DNA from 4 places in the Streptomyces sp. NPDC039462 genome. Region 1 is predicted to be linked to each of the others. Evidence: riboswitches for the same ligand, from Rfam matches in the RefSeq annotation. Region 1 holds a riboswitch; each other region holds the start of a gene.
What was found. A riboswitch is a leader RNA that binds a small molecule or an ion and turns the genes downstream of it on or off. The one in region 1 is predicted to bind cobalamin.

Region 1 (3,409 bases):
GCACTCGTGGCGCTCATGGCAGGAACCTTTCCAGTACGAGGGTCAGGGCCACCAGGCCCACGAGCAGTGCCGCGCCGGCGGCGAGGAAGGGCCGTGATATCCGGGCCTCGGGCACGAGGACGCGCAGGGTGCCGTCGTAGCCACGCCCGGCGAGCCCGGCCTGCAGCCGGCTCGCCCGGTCGAAGGCGCGCACGAACGCGGTGGCGCCGAGACCGGCGAGGGAACGCCAGGTGGCGGCGCGGGTGGTGTGGCCGAGCCGGGCGGCCTGCGCCTGCCGGATCCGGCTCATGGAGTCCAGGAGCAGGAAGCTCATCCGGTACGTGACCAGCGCCACGTCCACGACCGGCGCGGGCACCCCCGCCTTCACCAGGCGGGGCAGCAGGTCCGACATGGGCGTGGTGAAGGCGAACAGGAGCACGCCGAGCGAGGCCGCGGAGGTCCGCAGGAGCAGACCGCCCGCCCGCGCCGGGCCGCCGTCCGCGAACGCCACGAACCCGCCGGGACCGCCGACCTGAATGAGCAGGGTCAGGGCGCCGGTCACGCAGAAGCCGAGCGGCACGCGGTAGGCGCGCCACAGTTTGCCCGGCGGCACGCCCGCCGGGCCCAGCAGCAGGGCGAGTGCGGCGACCAGCACCAGGACGGCGCCCGGCCAGGGCGGCAGCGAGATGGCCAGGACGGTGAGGCCGAGACCGAGCACGGCCTTGTCCACGGGATGCCGGCGGCGCCAGCGACTGCTGTGCGCCGCCGCGTCGATGGGCAGCACGCCGGGTCAGACCCGCTCGGTCCCGGACCGGGGGCCGCCCGCGTCGACCGGCTCGTCGGAGCCGTCCGACGCCTCCGGCCGCGCCGCTTCGGGCCGTGCCGCTTCCGCCCGGGCCTGTTCCGCGCCCTGGCGGCGGCCCTTGCGCAGCCCGAAGTAGTAGGCGAGGACGCCCGCGCCGATGGCCGCCTGTAGAGCGAACAGCGCCGACTCGACTTCCCCGGACGGGGGTTCGTACAGCGGCGAGAACCATGGATCATAGTCCGGGTCGATCTCGGTGATCGCCGTCTCGGCCTGGGCGTCGGCGCCTGCGAACGGCTCTTCCTCGTCGTCGCCGAGACCGAGCGCCAGGGGAAGCACCGCGAGCGCGGCGACGATGAGGAGCAGCAGTGTGTTGATCTTCGCGTTCCGGCTCATCAGGCGCTGGCCCCCGTCTCGGTCTTCTTCGTCGTGTCCGCCTTCTTCGTGGTGTCCGCCTGCTTGCGCTGCAGCAGTACGCCGAGGCGGGTGAGCTCGCCCTTGCTGGACTGCACGAGCAGGCGCATCACCAGGACGGTGAGCAGGCCTTCGCTGACCGCCAGGGGGATCTGGGTGACGGCGAAGATGCCGCCGAACTTGCCCAGGGCGCCCAGGAAACCGCTGCCGGGGTCGGGGAACGCCAGGGCCAGCTGGACACTGGTGACGCAGTACGTGGTCAGGTCGGCGACGAACGCCCCGAAGAACACGGTGACCATGAGCGGCACGTCGTACCGCCTCAGGAGCCGGTAGACCGCGTAACCCGCCCAGGGGCCGATGATCGCCATGGAGAACACGTTGGCGCCCAGGGTGGTGAGTCCGCCGTGGGCGAGCAGCAGTGCCTGGAAGAGCAGGGTGATGGTGCCGAGCACCGTCATGATCGGTGGCCGGAACAGGATCGCCCCGAGCCCGGTCCCCGTCGGATGCGAGCAACTGCCCGTCACCGAGGGGATTTTCAACGCGGAAAGGACAAACGTGAAGGCCCCGGAGGCTCCGAGGAGCAGCGTGCTCTCCGGATGTTCCTTGACTTCACGGGTCAGGGAGCGGACTCCGTGGACGACGAACGGCGCGGACGCTACGCCCCAGGCGATCGCGTGCGCCGGCGGGAGGAAACCCTCGGCTATGTGCATGGCTCAGCAGACCCTCTCCAGCACCTCGTGGATGGACAACGTGCCTTGGCCGGTCTCCTGGCTGACGGGTCGTACCGACCGGACTCCGCCTTCCCGGGTACGCGTGTACCCAGTGGCTGCCGCGAGGGCTGGAGCCGGACTTCCCGATCACAGTGGCGAGGGCCGCACCGGCATCACACCGGATTTCCCGAGCACCAAGGCGTGGTGACACTAGTGCGCAAAAATCGCCCTGACAACTTGCACGGCGGTCGCGCCGGTGTCACACCCGAGCGCACACCACCACCGCGTACGCCCCTGCTCAGAGGCCATGCGTAGGTCTGGCGGCCCCGAACGTCCAGGGCCCCCACCCTCGGGGTGGGGGCCCTGGACGCTCAATGGCCGGTCGTTCTCAACTCCTCAGCGCCTCAGCGCCTCAGCGCCTCAGCGCCTTCGACAGTCGATCAGGACTCGTCGTTCACCCACAGCTGCCACTTGCCGCTGCTGGGGTTCTTCTTGCAGTCCCACTCGGAGTAGATGGAGTTCCGGCCGTCGGCCTCGCACGCGGACAGGGTGCGGTAGGTGCCCACATAGATCCACGACATCGCGCCGAACTCGTCCGCGGACCTGTCGGCCGCCTCGCTCGCGGCGGAGGACGCGGTGGCCTTCGGAGCGCTGCTCCCGTGCGTGTCGGCCACCGCGGGCGTGGCAGCGAGCGCGGTGGTCAGAGCCGTCGCGGACACGAGCAGGGCGGCCTTCTTCATGTGACGCACAGATTTTCCTTCCGTCGGAGTGGAGCGGTGGGAGAACGGGGGCGGGCACCGGCGCCGCGGGCAGCGAGGTGCCGCGCGGCGCCGTCCTCCCCCCCTGGCCGGGACGGTGCTGCGTTCTCCCGGCCCCGCCAGTGTTGGCCGCCGGCCGCCACTGATCGACTCGTTTCGGGCTGGCCCGAATCGAAGGCCGCGAGGAGGATCGCCCGGGTGACGTTGCGTATCCACCTCACCGCCGAAGACCTGGCCCGCACCCGACTGGCCGCGGCGCCACGGCCCTTGCTCGAACTGGAGATCGCCGTCCGATTGCTCCAGGAGCGCTCCCACCCGGTCCGGTTCGACGCCTGGCGCAGCCGGGCGGCCCGGCATCTGCCGCCCCGGATAGGGACGTTGTGCGAGCTGATCCCCGCCACCGGCGCGGCGGTGGACTTCCTGGACCTGAGCGGCGAGGGCCACCCGGACGACCTGGTCGACCGGCTGCGCGGCACACCTGCCGACCGCGTCCGGAAGGATCTGCGGCAGTGGGCGCCCGGCCGCACCCGGGGCCTCTCGCCGGCCGTCCGCTCACTCGGCCGGGACCCTTCCCTGGTGGGAGAGTTGGCGGACACGGTCGCCCATGCCCACCAGCACTTCATCGCGCCGTACTGGTCACGCATCGACAGGCTCGCCCAGGTCGACCGGACCCGCAGGCTCCAGCAACTGGCCGGGCACGGCGTCGAGCGTCTCCTGAGCGGGCTCAACCCCCGCTACATCACCTG
Region 2 (3,409 bases), on a different contig from region 1:
GCGCGGGCCGCGGCCCCATCGGCGAAGCCAGGGAGCACGAAGCCGCGCCAGGGCGTGACGCGCAGCTCGTCGGCGGGGAGCGGCAGGAGGGCCCGCCACTGGGCGGCGCTCACGCGGCCGAGGGGGGCGTGGACCACCACCGCGCGGCCGACGACGCCCGGGGCGGGCGGCGCGGCGAGCGACGGCAGCGGGACGTCGGCGGGAGTGGCGGAGACGTCGACCCGGGCCAGTGCTCCCGCCAGGTCCGCGGTCGTCCCGTCGGGCAGTTCACGCACCCGCCAGGCCCCGTTGCCCGCCTCGCGCGCGGCGTCGAGGAAGGCCCGGGCGGCGGCGAGGGCGGCGCGCGGGACGTCGGCCCCGGCGACCCGGCAGGCGTGGCCCCCGAGACGTACGACCGCAGTCCCGCCGGATTCTGCGATCAAGGTCACATCGCCGCCGAGCCCGGCCGCATCCCCGCGGCCGTCGTCGAGGGCGAACAGGAAGCGGCCGGAGAGCGCTGTCGTCCACTCCTCCGCGCACAGGAGTCGGTCCAGCTCACGGGCCCACAACTGCACGTCGGCGTGGCCGAGTCCGTCGGTTCCCGCGAGCGGGGACGCCACCACGTTCCGCACCCGCTCGTGGCGCTCGGAGGGCAGCAGGCCGGCGTCCGCGAGCAGCCGGGAGAGTTCGCCGCCGCACGCGTCGCCGAGGCCGCGCAGCTCGATGTTGCCGCGCGAGGTGACGCTGAGGTTCCCGTCCGCCAGACGCTCCGCCGCGGCTGCCAGCACGGAGGCCTGATGCCCCGTCAGGAGCCCGCCGGGCAGCCGGAGTCGGGCGAGGCGCCCGTCGTCCGCGAGGTGCAGGCGGAGGGCTCCGGGGCAGGCGTCACCCCGGTCACGTATGAGGGATTCGCCCTGGTCTGGGGATGATGCTCGGGTGGGCGGCATGGCGGCGAGCATACCCACGCGGATCCGGCCGGTCGCCTCCCGAGACGGACCGTCCTGGCAGGTGGCCGCCCCATCGGCGGCGGGCAGGACTTACTATGCAGGCGGCGGGCCTCCAGGTCCGCCGACGCCAGCGACGGCGTGGGTCCACCAGGACCCCAGGGAGGAAGCCCGGTGCGAATCCGGCGCGGTCCCGCCACTGTGAGCCCCACCCGCGTGGGGTGAGCCAGGAACTCCTGCCGTCCATACGACCACCCGGGGCGCGGACACCCCGAGGAAGGCCTGCGCCCGCATGCTTCTGCTGTTGTCGACCTCCGACACCGACCTGCTCAGCGCCCGCGCGGCGGGAGGCCCGGTCGACTACCGGTTCGCCAACCCGTCCCGTCTGGACCTCGACGCGCTGCCCGCGCTGCTGGACGGCGTCGACCTCGTCGTCGTACGCCTCCTCGGCGGCGTCCGCGCCTGGCAGGATGGCCTCGACCAGCTCATCGCCACCGGCCTTCCGGTCGTCGTGCTCACCGGTGAACAGGCGCCCGACGCCCAGCTGATGGCGTCGTCGACCGTGCCGATCGGCATCGCCGCCGAGGCGCACGCCTACCTCGCGCACGGCGGCCCCGCCAACCTGGAGCAGCTGGCCCGCTTCCTCTCCGACACCGTGCTGCTCACCGGCCACGGCTTCGAGCCGCCCGCCGCCGCCCCCTCCTGGGGCCCGCTGGAGCGCACCGCCCGCGCCGACGTCGAGGGCCCCACGGTCGCCGTGCTCTACTACCGCGCCCACCACATGAGCGGCAACACCGCCTTCGTGGACGCGCTGTGCGGCGCGCTCGAGGACGCGGGCGCCCGCGCGATGCCGCTGTACGTGGCTTCGCTGCGCGCCCCCGAGCCCGAGCTGATCGACGAGCTGCGCGCCGCCGACGCCATCGTGACGACCGTCCTCGCGGCGGGCGGCACCAGGCCCGCCGAGGCGTCGGCGGGCGGTGACGACGAGTCGTGGGACGCGGGCGCGCTGACCGGCCTCGACGTGCCGATCCTCCAGGCGCTCTGCCTGACCGGGTCGCGTTCGGCCTGGGAGGAGAACGACGAGGGCGTCTCGCCGCTGGACGCCGCGAGCCAGATCGCGGTGCCCGAGTTCGACGGACGCCTCATCACGGTCCCCTTCTCCTTCAAGGAGATCGACGAGGACGGCCTTCCCGCGTACGTGGCCGACGCCGAGCGGGCGGCCCGGGTCGCCGGCATCGCCGTACGGCACGCGCGCCTGAAGCGCATCCCGGCCGCCGACAAGCGCCTCGCGCTGGTGCTCTCCGCGTACCCCACCAAGCACTCCCGCATCGGCAACGCGGTCGGCCTCGACACCCCCGCGTCCGCCGTCGCGCTCCTGCGCAGGCTCATCGCCGAGGGCTACGACTTCGGCCCCGAGGCCGACATCCCGGGCCTCGTCTCCGGTGACGGCGACGAGCTGATCCGCGCGCTCATCGACGCGGGCGGCCACGACCAGGAGTGGCTCACCGAGGAGCAGCTCGCCGCCAACCCGGTGCGCATCCCGGCCGCCGACTACAAGCGGTGGTACGCGACGCTGCCGCAGGAGCTGCGGGACTCGGTCGAGCAGCACTGGGGGCCGCCGCCCGGCGAGATGTTCCTGGACCGCTCACGGGTCGGCAACGGCGGCGACCCGGAGGGCGACATCGTGCTCGCCGCCCTGCGCCGCGGCAACCTCCTCATCCTCATCCAGCCGCCGCGCGGCTTCGGCGAGAACCCCATCGCGATCTACCACGACCCGGACCTGCCGCCGTCGCACCACTACCTGGCGGCGTACCGCTGGATCGCGGCGCCCGCGGCCGACGGCGGCTTCGGCGCCGACGCGATGATCCACCTCGGCAAGCACGGCAACCTGGAGTGGCTGCCCGGCAAGAACGCGGGCCTGTCCGCCGCCTGCGGCCCCGACGCCGCGCTCGGCGACCTGCCGCTGATCTACCCCTTCCTGGTCAACGACCCGGGCGAGGGCACCCAGGCCAAGCGCCGCGTGCACGCCACGCTCATCGACCACCTGGTGCCGCCGATGGCGCGCGCCGACTCCTACGGCGACATCGCGCGCCTGGAGCAGCTCCTCGACGAGTACGCGCAGATCAGCTCCATGGACCCGGCGAAACTGCCGGCGATCCGCGCGCAGATCTGGACGCTCATCCAGGCCGCGAAGCTCGACCACGACCTGGGTCTGGAGGACCGTCCGGACGACGACGGCTTCGACGACTTCCTGCTGCACGTCGACGGCTGGCTCTGCGAGATCAAGGACGCGCAGATCCGCGACGGCCTGCACGTCCTCGGCACCGCCCCGGCCGCCGGTGACCGCGTCAACCTCGTCCTCGCGATCCTGCGGGCCCGCCAGATCTGGGGCGGCACGACCGCCCTGCCCGGCCTGCGCGAAGCCCTCGGCCTCGACGAGTCGGCCGCGACGCGCACCACCGCCGACGCCGCCGAGGAGCAGGCCC
Region 3 (3,409 bases), on a different contig from region 1:
CAGGAAGGGCAGCAGCGACTCTTCGAGGTCGTTGCGGTACGTCGTGTTGTCCGCGTCGAAGACGGCGTACGCGCCCTTGTGGCCGTTCTCCGCGATGACCTTGCCGAGCTTCTTCGCGACGGGCTTCGGCCAGTGTGACAGCTCACGGGCGGTGGCCACGGAGGTGTCGGCGGCGGTCGCCTCGCTGGTGGGCCACAGTGCGCTGCCCGCGAGGACGGCGGCGGCCAGCGCCCCCGTGGCACCGATGACGGCCAGCTTGCCCTTTGCCCGTACTGCCATGTCTCTACGTCCCTGCCGTTTCCTGAAAGCGATGCGCGGCCCCGTCCGGAGCGGCGCGCCATGCTATGGGCCGGGACGCTCATTTCCCATGATCGAAGTCACCGGGGGCGGGGGGTATGGGGGAGGGGGACGGGGGTAGCGGTAGGGGACTCCGCGACGCGTCCGGGCCACGCCCCGCATACTGGAACGCATGGGCTCCCGTGAGTTCGTCCGGACCGTTCCACGGCTCGGCGGCATGGTCGTCTCCGCGGTCGGCTACCGCACCGCGGGGCAGCGGCCCGCCCTGCACCGGGGCCTCCCGTCCCCGTATCTGACCTTGATCTTCTCGCTGGACGGCCCCATCGCCACCGGCGCCACCCCCGGCCAGGCCACGGGACCGGACGCGGCGCGCACCGACATCGTCGTGGGCGGCCTGCACCAGAGCCCCGCGTACGTCGTACAGCCCGAGCACGAGGCGGGCATCCAGCTCGCCGTGCACCCCCTCGCGGCCCGCCCGCTCCTCGGGCTGCCCGCCGCGGAACTGGCCGGGCAGCTCGTCGTCGGCGGCACCGACGTCCTCGGCGACCGCGCCGCCGACCTCCGCGAGCGCCTGTGCGAACTGGACCGCTGGGAGGACCGCTTCGCCCTGCTCTCCGGCTATCTGCGGCGGCGCGCGGCCGAGGACCGCGCCGCCGGGGCCGTGCGCCCGGAGGTCGCCGAGGCCTGGGCGTGGCTGGCCAGGCACCGGGGCGCGGGCACCCTCGGCGGCCTGTCCCGGCACGTGGCGCTCAGCGAGCGCCGGCTGACCGCGCTGTTCCGCGCCGAGACCGGGCTGAGCCCCAAACAGGCCGCCCGCCTGATGCGTTTCCAGCACGCCAAGGCCGCCGTGGTCCGCGCCGTCGCGGCGGGCGGGCCGCCGGACCTCGCCCGGGTCGCCGCCGAGACCGGCTATTACGACCACTCCCACCTCGTCCGCGACTTCCGGCAGTACACGGAGGCGAGCCCCACCCGCTGGCTGGCCGAGGAGTGCCGGAATATCCAAGCCGGGGCGCACGGCGGCGGAGAAGAGTGAGAGACATGAACACCACACCCGATACCACACCCGACACCACGCCTGGCGCCCCTGAAACCGCACCCGCCCCCGCCATCTGGCCGGCGCTCCAGGCCGAGGACGCCCCCGCGCTGATCGACTTCCTCGTCGGCACCGTCGGCTTCCTGCGCACCGCCGTCTACGAGGACGGCGGCCGCGTGGCCCACGCCCAGCTCGACTGGCCCGAGGGCGGCGGCATCATGCTCGGCTCGTACGACCCCGAGTCGGCGGCCGCGGCCTGCGGAAAGCCGGGCACGTCCGGTGCCTACGTCGTCACCGACCATGTGGACGCCCTGTACGCCCGCCTCACCGAGGCCGGCGTCAAGATCACCCGTGAGATCGAGGACAAGCCCTACGGCAGCCGCGAGTTCGGCATCGAGGACCCCGAGGGAAACCGCTGGTCCTTCGGCACCTACCGCGGCGAGCCGAGGCCCGTGCCGGTCCACGGCACGGACCGCCCCCGCGAGGACGCGTGATAACTTGCGCAAGCCAGTCAAACCCACACCTGGGCCAGGGAATCCGGTGCGAATCCGGAACTGACGCGCAGCGGTGAGGGGGACGGGCGGGGCCACGGCCACTGGGCGTTCCAGGACGCCCGGGAAGGCGCCCCGCCCGGTCGATCCCGAGTCCGAAGACCTGCTGGCGCCTCCGCTCGCACACCGGGCGGCGGAGGTCGTGACGCAGGCCAGGCTCCGCGTATGAGCCGCGAGACCCAAGGGATCACGTGTCCTCGACAGCCCGTATATCCACTCTGTCCGCCCTGCTCTGTGCCGGCACGCTCACGCTCACCGCGTGCGGCGGCTCCGCGGAGAAGCCGGCGGGCGGGAGCGCCGACGGCTATCCGGTGACGGTCGCCTCCTGCGGCAAGGAGGCGAAGGTCGACGCGGCGCCCCGGCGGGCCGTCTCCCTCGACCAGGGTTCCACGGAGATCCTCCTCTCCCTCGGCCTCGCCGACCGCATGGTCGGCACCGGCACCTGGACCGACCCGGTCCTGAAGAACCTGGAGAAGGACAACGCGAAGGTGGAGCGGCTCGCCGACCGCTACCCGGCGCTGGAGAAGGTCCTCTCCAAGGAGCCCGACTTCGTCAGCGCCTCCTTCCTCTACACGGTCGGCAAGGGCGGCGTCGCCGACCGCACGAAGTTCACCGAACTCGGCGTCCCCGTCTACGTCTCGCCCACCGACTGCGCGGGCAAGGACAACGACAGCGGCGGCGACGGCAAACGCGTCAAGACCCTCACCATGGACACGGTCTACAAAGAGGTGCGCGACCTGGCGAAGGTCTTCCACGTCGAGAAGCGCGGCGAGAAGCTGGTCGCGGACCTGAAGGGCCGTATCACGAAGGCCACGAAGGACATCGACGAGGCGGCCGCCTCCGACGTGACGCTCCTGTACTGGTTCGCCAACTCCGACGCCCCCTACATGGCGGGCTGCTGCGGCGCGCCCGGCATCATCACCCGCGAGCTCGGCGCGAAGAACGTCTTCGACGACACCCGCGAGGAATGGCCCCAGATCAACTGGGAGACCGTCGCCGACCGCGACCCCGACGTCCTCGTCATCGGCGACCTCACGCGCAAGTCGCAGTCGGCCGAGAGCGCGGCGGCGAAGATCAAGTTCCTGGAGACCAACCCGGCGACGAAGAACCTGACCGCCGTGAAGAAGAAGCGGTACGTCCTCCTCAGCGGCCAGGCCATGAACCCCACGATCCGCACGGTCGACGGCATCGAACAGGTCGCCGCGGGCCTGCGGAAATTCGGGCTCGTCAAGTGACGGAGGCAGCACCCGGCAGGGACACGGTCCCCGCACCCGCTCTCCCCGCGAATGCCCCCGACCCCGTCGTCTTCTCCATACGGCACGGACTGCGGCTCGGCCTCCTCTGGGTGGCCGGGGCCGCCGGGCTCGTCCTGTCCGTCTCCGTGGCCGTCACCATCGGGCCCGCGGACATCTCCGTGCCGGACGTGTGGGCGACCGTCGTCGCGCACCTCGGCTGGGGCGAGAGCCCCCTCACCCCGATCAGGGACGGCATCGTCTGGAACCTGCGGATGCCCCGCACCCTGCTCGCC
Region 4 (3,409 bases), on a different contig from region 1:
CCCCGCCGAACAAGTGGTGTTGCGCCCCGCCCCGGCGGGCGCCGCAGCGTGCGGCAACAAGATCTCCGCCACGGACGCGAGCGTCGCGCCGGGCTCGTCGATCGGCTTCTACGGCACGTGGCCCGACGCGCCGGCCACCGTGGAACTGCGCGCCGCGGAGCTGACGAACCCGATCTCCCTGGAGCCCTTCGGCGACGAGGACGACAAGGCGAGGTGCTGCAAGGACGGGACGGTATCGGTGGACCTTCCAGGAGCCGACCGTTTTGAGGGGCGGCGTCCGACGGCCATCGACGTGACGCTCGTGACGAAGAGCGGCGCCAGGGTGACGAAGCGGGCGGCGTTCACCCTCGACTGGAGCGGCGTCCCGCAGCCTCCCTCGCCCTCCTCCGGGTCATCCGCCTCCGCCTCGCCCACGTCCGACGCGCTGTCCCGATGAGTGAGCCTCCGGAGCCACGACCGGAACCCGAACCGGAACCGCCCGCCGACCCTGAGCCGGCACCCCGGCCCGCCCCCGCACCGGAGCCCACCCCGGCTCCTGATCCGGTTCCGGATCCGGCCCCTTCCCCGGCCCCCTCCCCACCCCCCATCGGCTGGTTGGAGCTCGTCGGCGCCATCGGCTCCCTCGTCACCCTCCTGACCGCGGTCCTCTTCTACTTCGGCTGGGCGAGCACCGACGCCGAGACCAAGGCCCTCGGGCTGCGCGACACCGTCTTCCACTTCTCCACCAGCGACTACCTGTTGCGCAGCGTCGGAGCCCTCTACCTCCCCGCCTGGTTCGCGGCGGGCGTCGCGCTCGGCACGCTCGGACTGCTGCGCTGGGCGGCGGGCGCACCGGAGCGGCTGGCCCGCGCCGTGCGCGTGCTGCGGTTCGCGTGGGCGGTGCCCCTCGTCCTCGTACCGCTGTATCCGCTCAACCCCTGGCTGTTCGACCTGTTGCTGCCGCTCACCGCGATCGGCGGCTTCGCGCTCAACGCGTACGCCCGCACCCGTGACCGCCGGGACCTGCGGCTCTGGGGGCTCACCCTCTTCATCTGCGTCCTGTCGCTGTTCTGGGCCGTGTCGACGTACGCGGCGATCGCGGGCCGCGGCCGGGCGGAGCTGACCGAGCGGACCCTGCTCAGCGACTTCCCGGCTGTCGCCGTCTTCAGCGAGAAGGATCTGATGATCCGCGGCGGCGGCAGCTGCTTCCGTCGCGTCACCGACAAGGGCAGCCAGTACGCGTACGAGTACGGCGGGCTGCGGCTGTTCCACGTCTCCGGAGACCGCGTCTTCCTCGTCCCCCGCTACTGGACGCCCGAGGACGGCACCCTCTACGTCCTCAAGGAGGGCCCGGGACAACGCGTCGACCTGCTCAGCGGGACCGGCCGCCGGGCACGGGAGTGCCGGGGATAGCCGATCCGGTGGGGCCACGCGTGTGGCGCCGCGTGTCGCACCTCACTTTTCGGATCCTGCCGTGACCCGGCCCACCGGTGGACGGCGTCGTAAAGTGATCAGCGCAGCTGGTTCGCCCCGTCCGCCAGGCGGGAGCGTCGCAAGAGGGAACCCGGTGGGAATCCGGGACTGCCCCGCAGCGGTGAGCGGGAACGACCGCCGTCACACGCACTGGGACCGGAGACCGGTCCTGGGAAGCGACGGCCAGTAGGCGTCCTCCCCCGTGAGGATGTGCCCGCGAGTCCGAAGACCTGCCCGCTGTCCGCGCGCGAACCGTTTCGGGCGCGGATATCCCGGTGACCTCGAGGGCGGGTCGGCGCACACATCGGACGGACGGCCGCGCCACCCGCGCGATCCCTCACCTGTCCGGTCGGTCGCCCCTTCGCGCTCTCGTCCCGTCCCCGGGATCTCAGGGATTCATCTCGCGAAGGAGATCTCCGTGACCACCAAGCCCGCAGCCGCGGCAGCACGGGCCACCGTGTACGGCTACCCCCGCCAGGGCCGCAACCGCGAACTGAAGAAGGCGATCGAGGGCTACTGGAAGGGCCGCGTCACCGCCGACGCCCTCCGTACCGCCGCCGCCGACCTCCGCCGCGCGAACTGGCAGGAACTCGCCGACGCCGGCATCGGCGAAGTCCCGACCGGCGACTTTTCGTACTACGACCACGTCCTGGACACCACCGTCATGGTCGGCGCCGTCCCCGAACGGCACCGTGCCGCGGTCGAGACGAACACGCTCGACGGCTACTTCGCGATGGCGCGCGGCACGCAGGACGTGGCGCCGCTGGAGATGACGAAGTGGTTCGACACGAACTACCACTACCTGGTGCCCGAGTTGGGTCCTGGCACGGTGTTCAGCGCCGACTCCACCAAGCAGGTCACCGAGTTCAAGGAGGCCCGGGCGCTCGGCCTCGCGGCCCGGCCCGTCCTCGTCGGCCCTGTCACCTACCTGCTGCTCGCCAAGCCCGCGCCCGGGGTGGCTCCCGACTTCGACCCGCTCACCCTCCTCGACCGTCTCCTGCCGGTGTACGCCGAAGTCCTCGCGGACCTGCGCGCGGCGGGTGCCGAGTGGGTCCAGCTCGACGAGCCCGCCCTCGTCCAGGACCGCACGCCGGCCGAACTGAACGCGGCCGAGCGCGCCTACCGCGACCTGGGCGCCCTCACCGACCGCCCCAAGCTCCTTGTCGCCTCGTACTTCGACCGGCTCGGCGACGCACTGCCGGTGCTCGCCAAGGCCCCGGTCGACGGCCTCGCCCTCGACTTCACCGGGGCGGCCGCCGCCAACCTCGACGCGCTCGCCGCCGTGGGCGGCCTGCCCGGCAAGCGGCTCGTCGCCGGTGTCGTCAACGGCCGCAACATCTGGGTCAACGACCTGGAGCAGTCCCTGGCCACGCTCGGCACCCTGCTCGGACTCGCCGACCGGGTCGACGTGGCCGCCTCCTGCTCACTCCTCCACGTCCCCATCGACACGGCCCTCGAACGTGACATCGAGCCGCAGATCCTGCGCTGGCTGGCCTTCGCCCGCCAGAAGACCACCGAGATCGTGACCCTCGCCAGGGGCCTGGCGCGGGGCACGCACACGATCTCCACCCAACTCGCCGCCAACCGCGCCGACCTGGCGTCGCGGGCGGGCTCCCCCATCACCCGCGACCCGGCCGTCCGCGCCCGTACCGAAGCCGTCACCGACGCCGACGCACGGCGCTCCCAGCCGTACGCGGAGCGGGCCGCGGCCCAGCGCGCCACCCTCCGCCTCCCCCTCCTGCCGACGACGACCATCGGCTCCTTCCCGCAGACCGGTGAACTGCGGGCCGCCCGCGCCGACCTGCGGGCCGGACGGCTCGACGGCGCGGGGTACGAGGAGCGCATCAGGGCCGAGATCCAGGAGGTCATCTCCTTTCAGGAGAAGGCTGGCATCGACGTCCTGGTGCACGGCGAGCCCGAGCGCAACGACATGGTGCAGTACTTCGCCGAACAGCTC

Region 2: it holds a riboswitch for cobalamin, as region 1 does, so the genes downstream of both, cobN (cobaltochelatase subunit CobN) here and ACZ7LU_RS20895 (energy-coupling factor ABC transporter permease) in region 1, are expected to answer to the same signal.
Region 3: it holds a riboswitch for cobalamin, as region 1 does, so the genes downstream of both, ACZ7LU_RS28550 (ABC transporter substrate-binding protein) here and ACZ7LU_RS20895 (energy-coupling factor ABC transporter permease) in region 1, are expected to answer to the same signal.
Region 4: it holds a riboswitch for cobalamin, as region 1 does, so the genes downstream of both, metE (5-methyltetrahydropteroyltriglutamate--homocysteine S-methyltransferase) here and ACZ7LU_RS20895 (energy-coupling factor ABC transporter permease) in region 1, are expected to answer to the same signal.

What each region holds. Positions count from the first base shown of each region.
Region 1 is NZ_JBVKAO010000003.1:819,303-822,711, reverse strand. Features, by position in the region: gene cbiQ (cobalt ECF transporter T component CbiQ) at 14-763, opposite strand; gene ACZ7LU_RS20900 (energy-coupling factor ABC transporter substrate-binding protein) at 770-1,177, opposite strand; gene ACZ7LU_RS20895 (energy-coupling factor ABC transporter permease) at 1,177-1,905, opposite strand; cobalamin riboswitch at 1,936-2,119, opposite strand; gene ACZ7LU_RS20890 (hypothetical protein) at 2,346-2,654, opposite strand; gene ACZ7LU_RS20885 (ArsR/SmtB family transcription factor) at 2,862-3,409, shown strand, end outside.
Region 2 is NZ_JBVKAO010000001.1:262,476-265,884, reverse strand. Features, by position in the region: gene ACZ7LU_RS01040 (cobalamin biosynthesis protein CobG) at 1-767, opposite strand, end outside; gene ACZ7LU_RS01035 (hypothetical protein) at 777-908, shown strand; cobalamin riboswitch at 1,051-1,174, shown strand; gene cobN (cobaltochelatase subunit CobN) at 1,216-3,409, shown strand, end outside.
Region 3 is NZ_JBVKAO010000006.1:44,666-48,074, forward strand. Features, by position in the region: gene ACZ7LU_RS28535 (HAD family hydrolase) at 1-279, opposite strand, end outside; gene ACZ7LU_RS28540 (AraC family transcriptional regulator) at 470-1,330, shown strand; gene ACZ7LU_RS28545 (VOC family protein) at 1,336-1,824, shown strand; cobalamin riboswitch at 1,822-2,006, shown strand; gene ACZ7LU_RS28550 (ABC transporter substrate-binding protein) at 2,073-3,116, shown strand; gene ACZ7LU_RS28555 (FecCD family ABC transporter permease) at 3,113-3,409, shown strand, end outside.
Region 4 is NZ_JBVKAO010000001.1:1,986,513-1,989,921, reverse strand. Features, by position in the region: gene ACZ7LU_RS07970 (hypothetical protein) at 1-436, shown strand, start outside; gene ACZ7LU_RS07965 (hypothetical protein) at 595-1,392, shown strand; cobalamin riboswitch at 1,484-1,704, shown strand; gene metE (5-methyltetrahydropteroyltriglutamate--homocysteine S-methyltransferase) at 1,871-3,409, shown strand, end outside.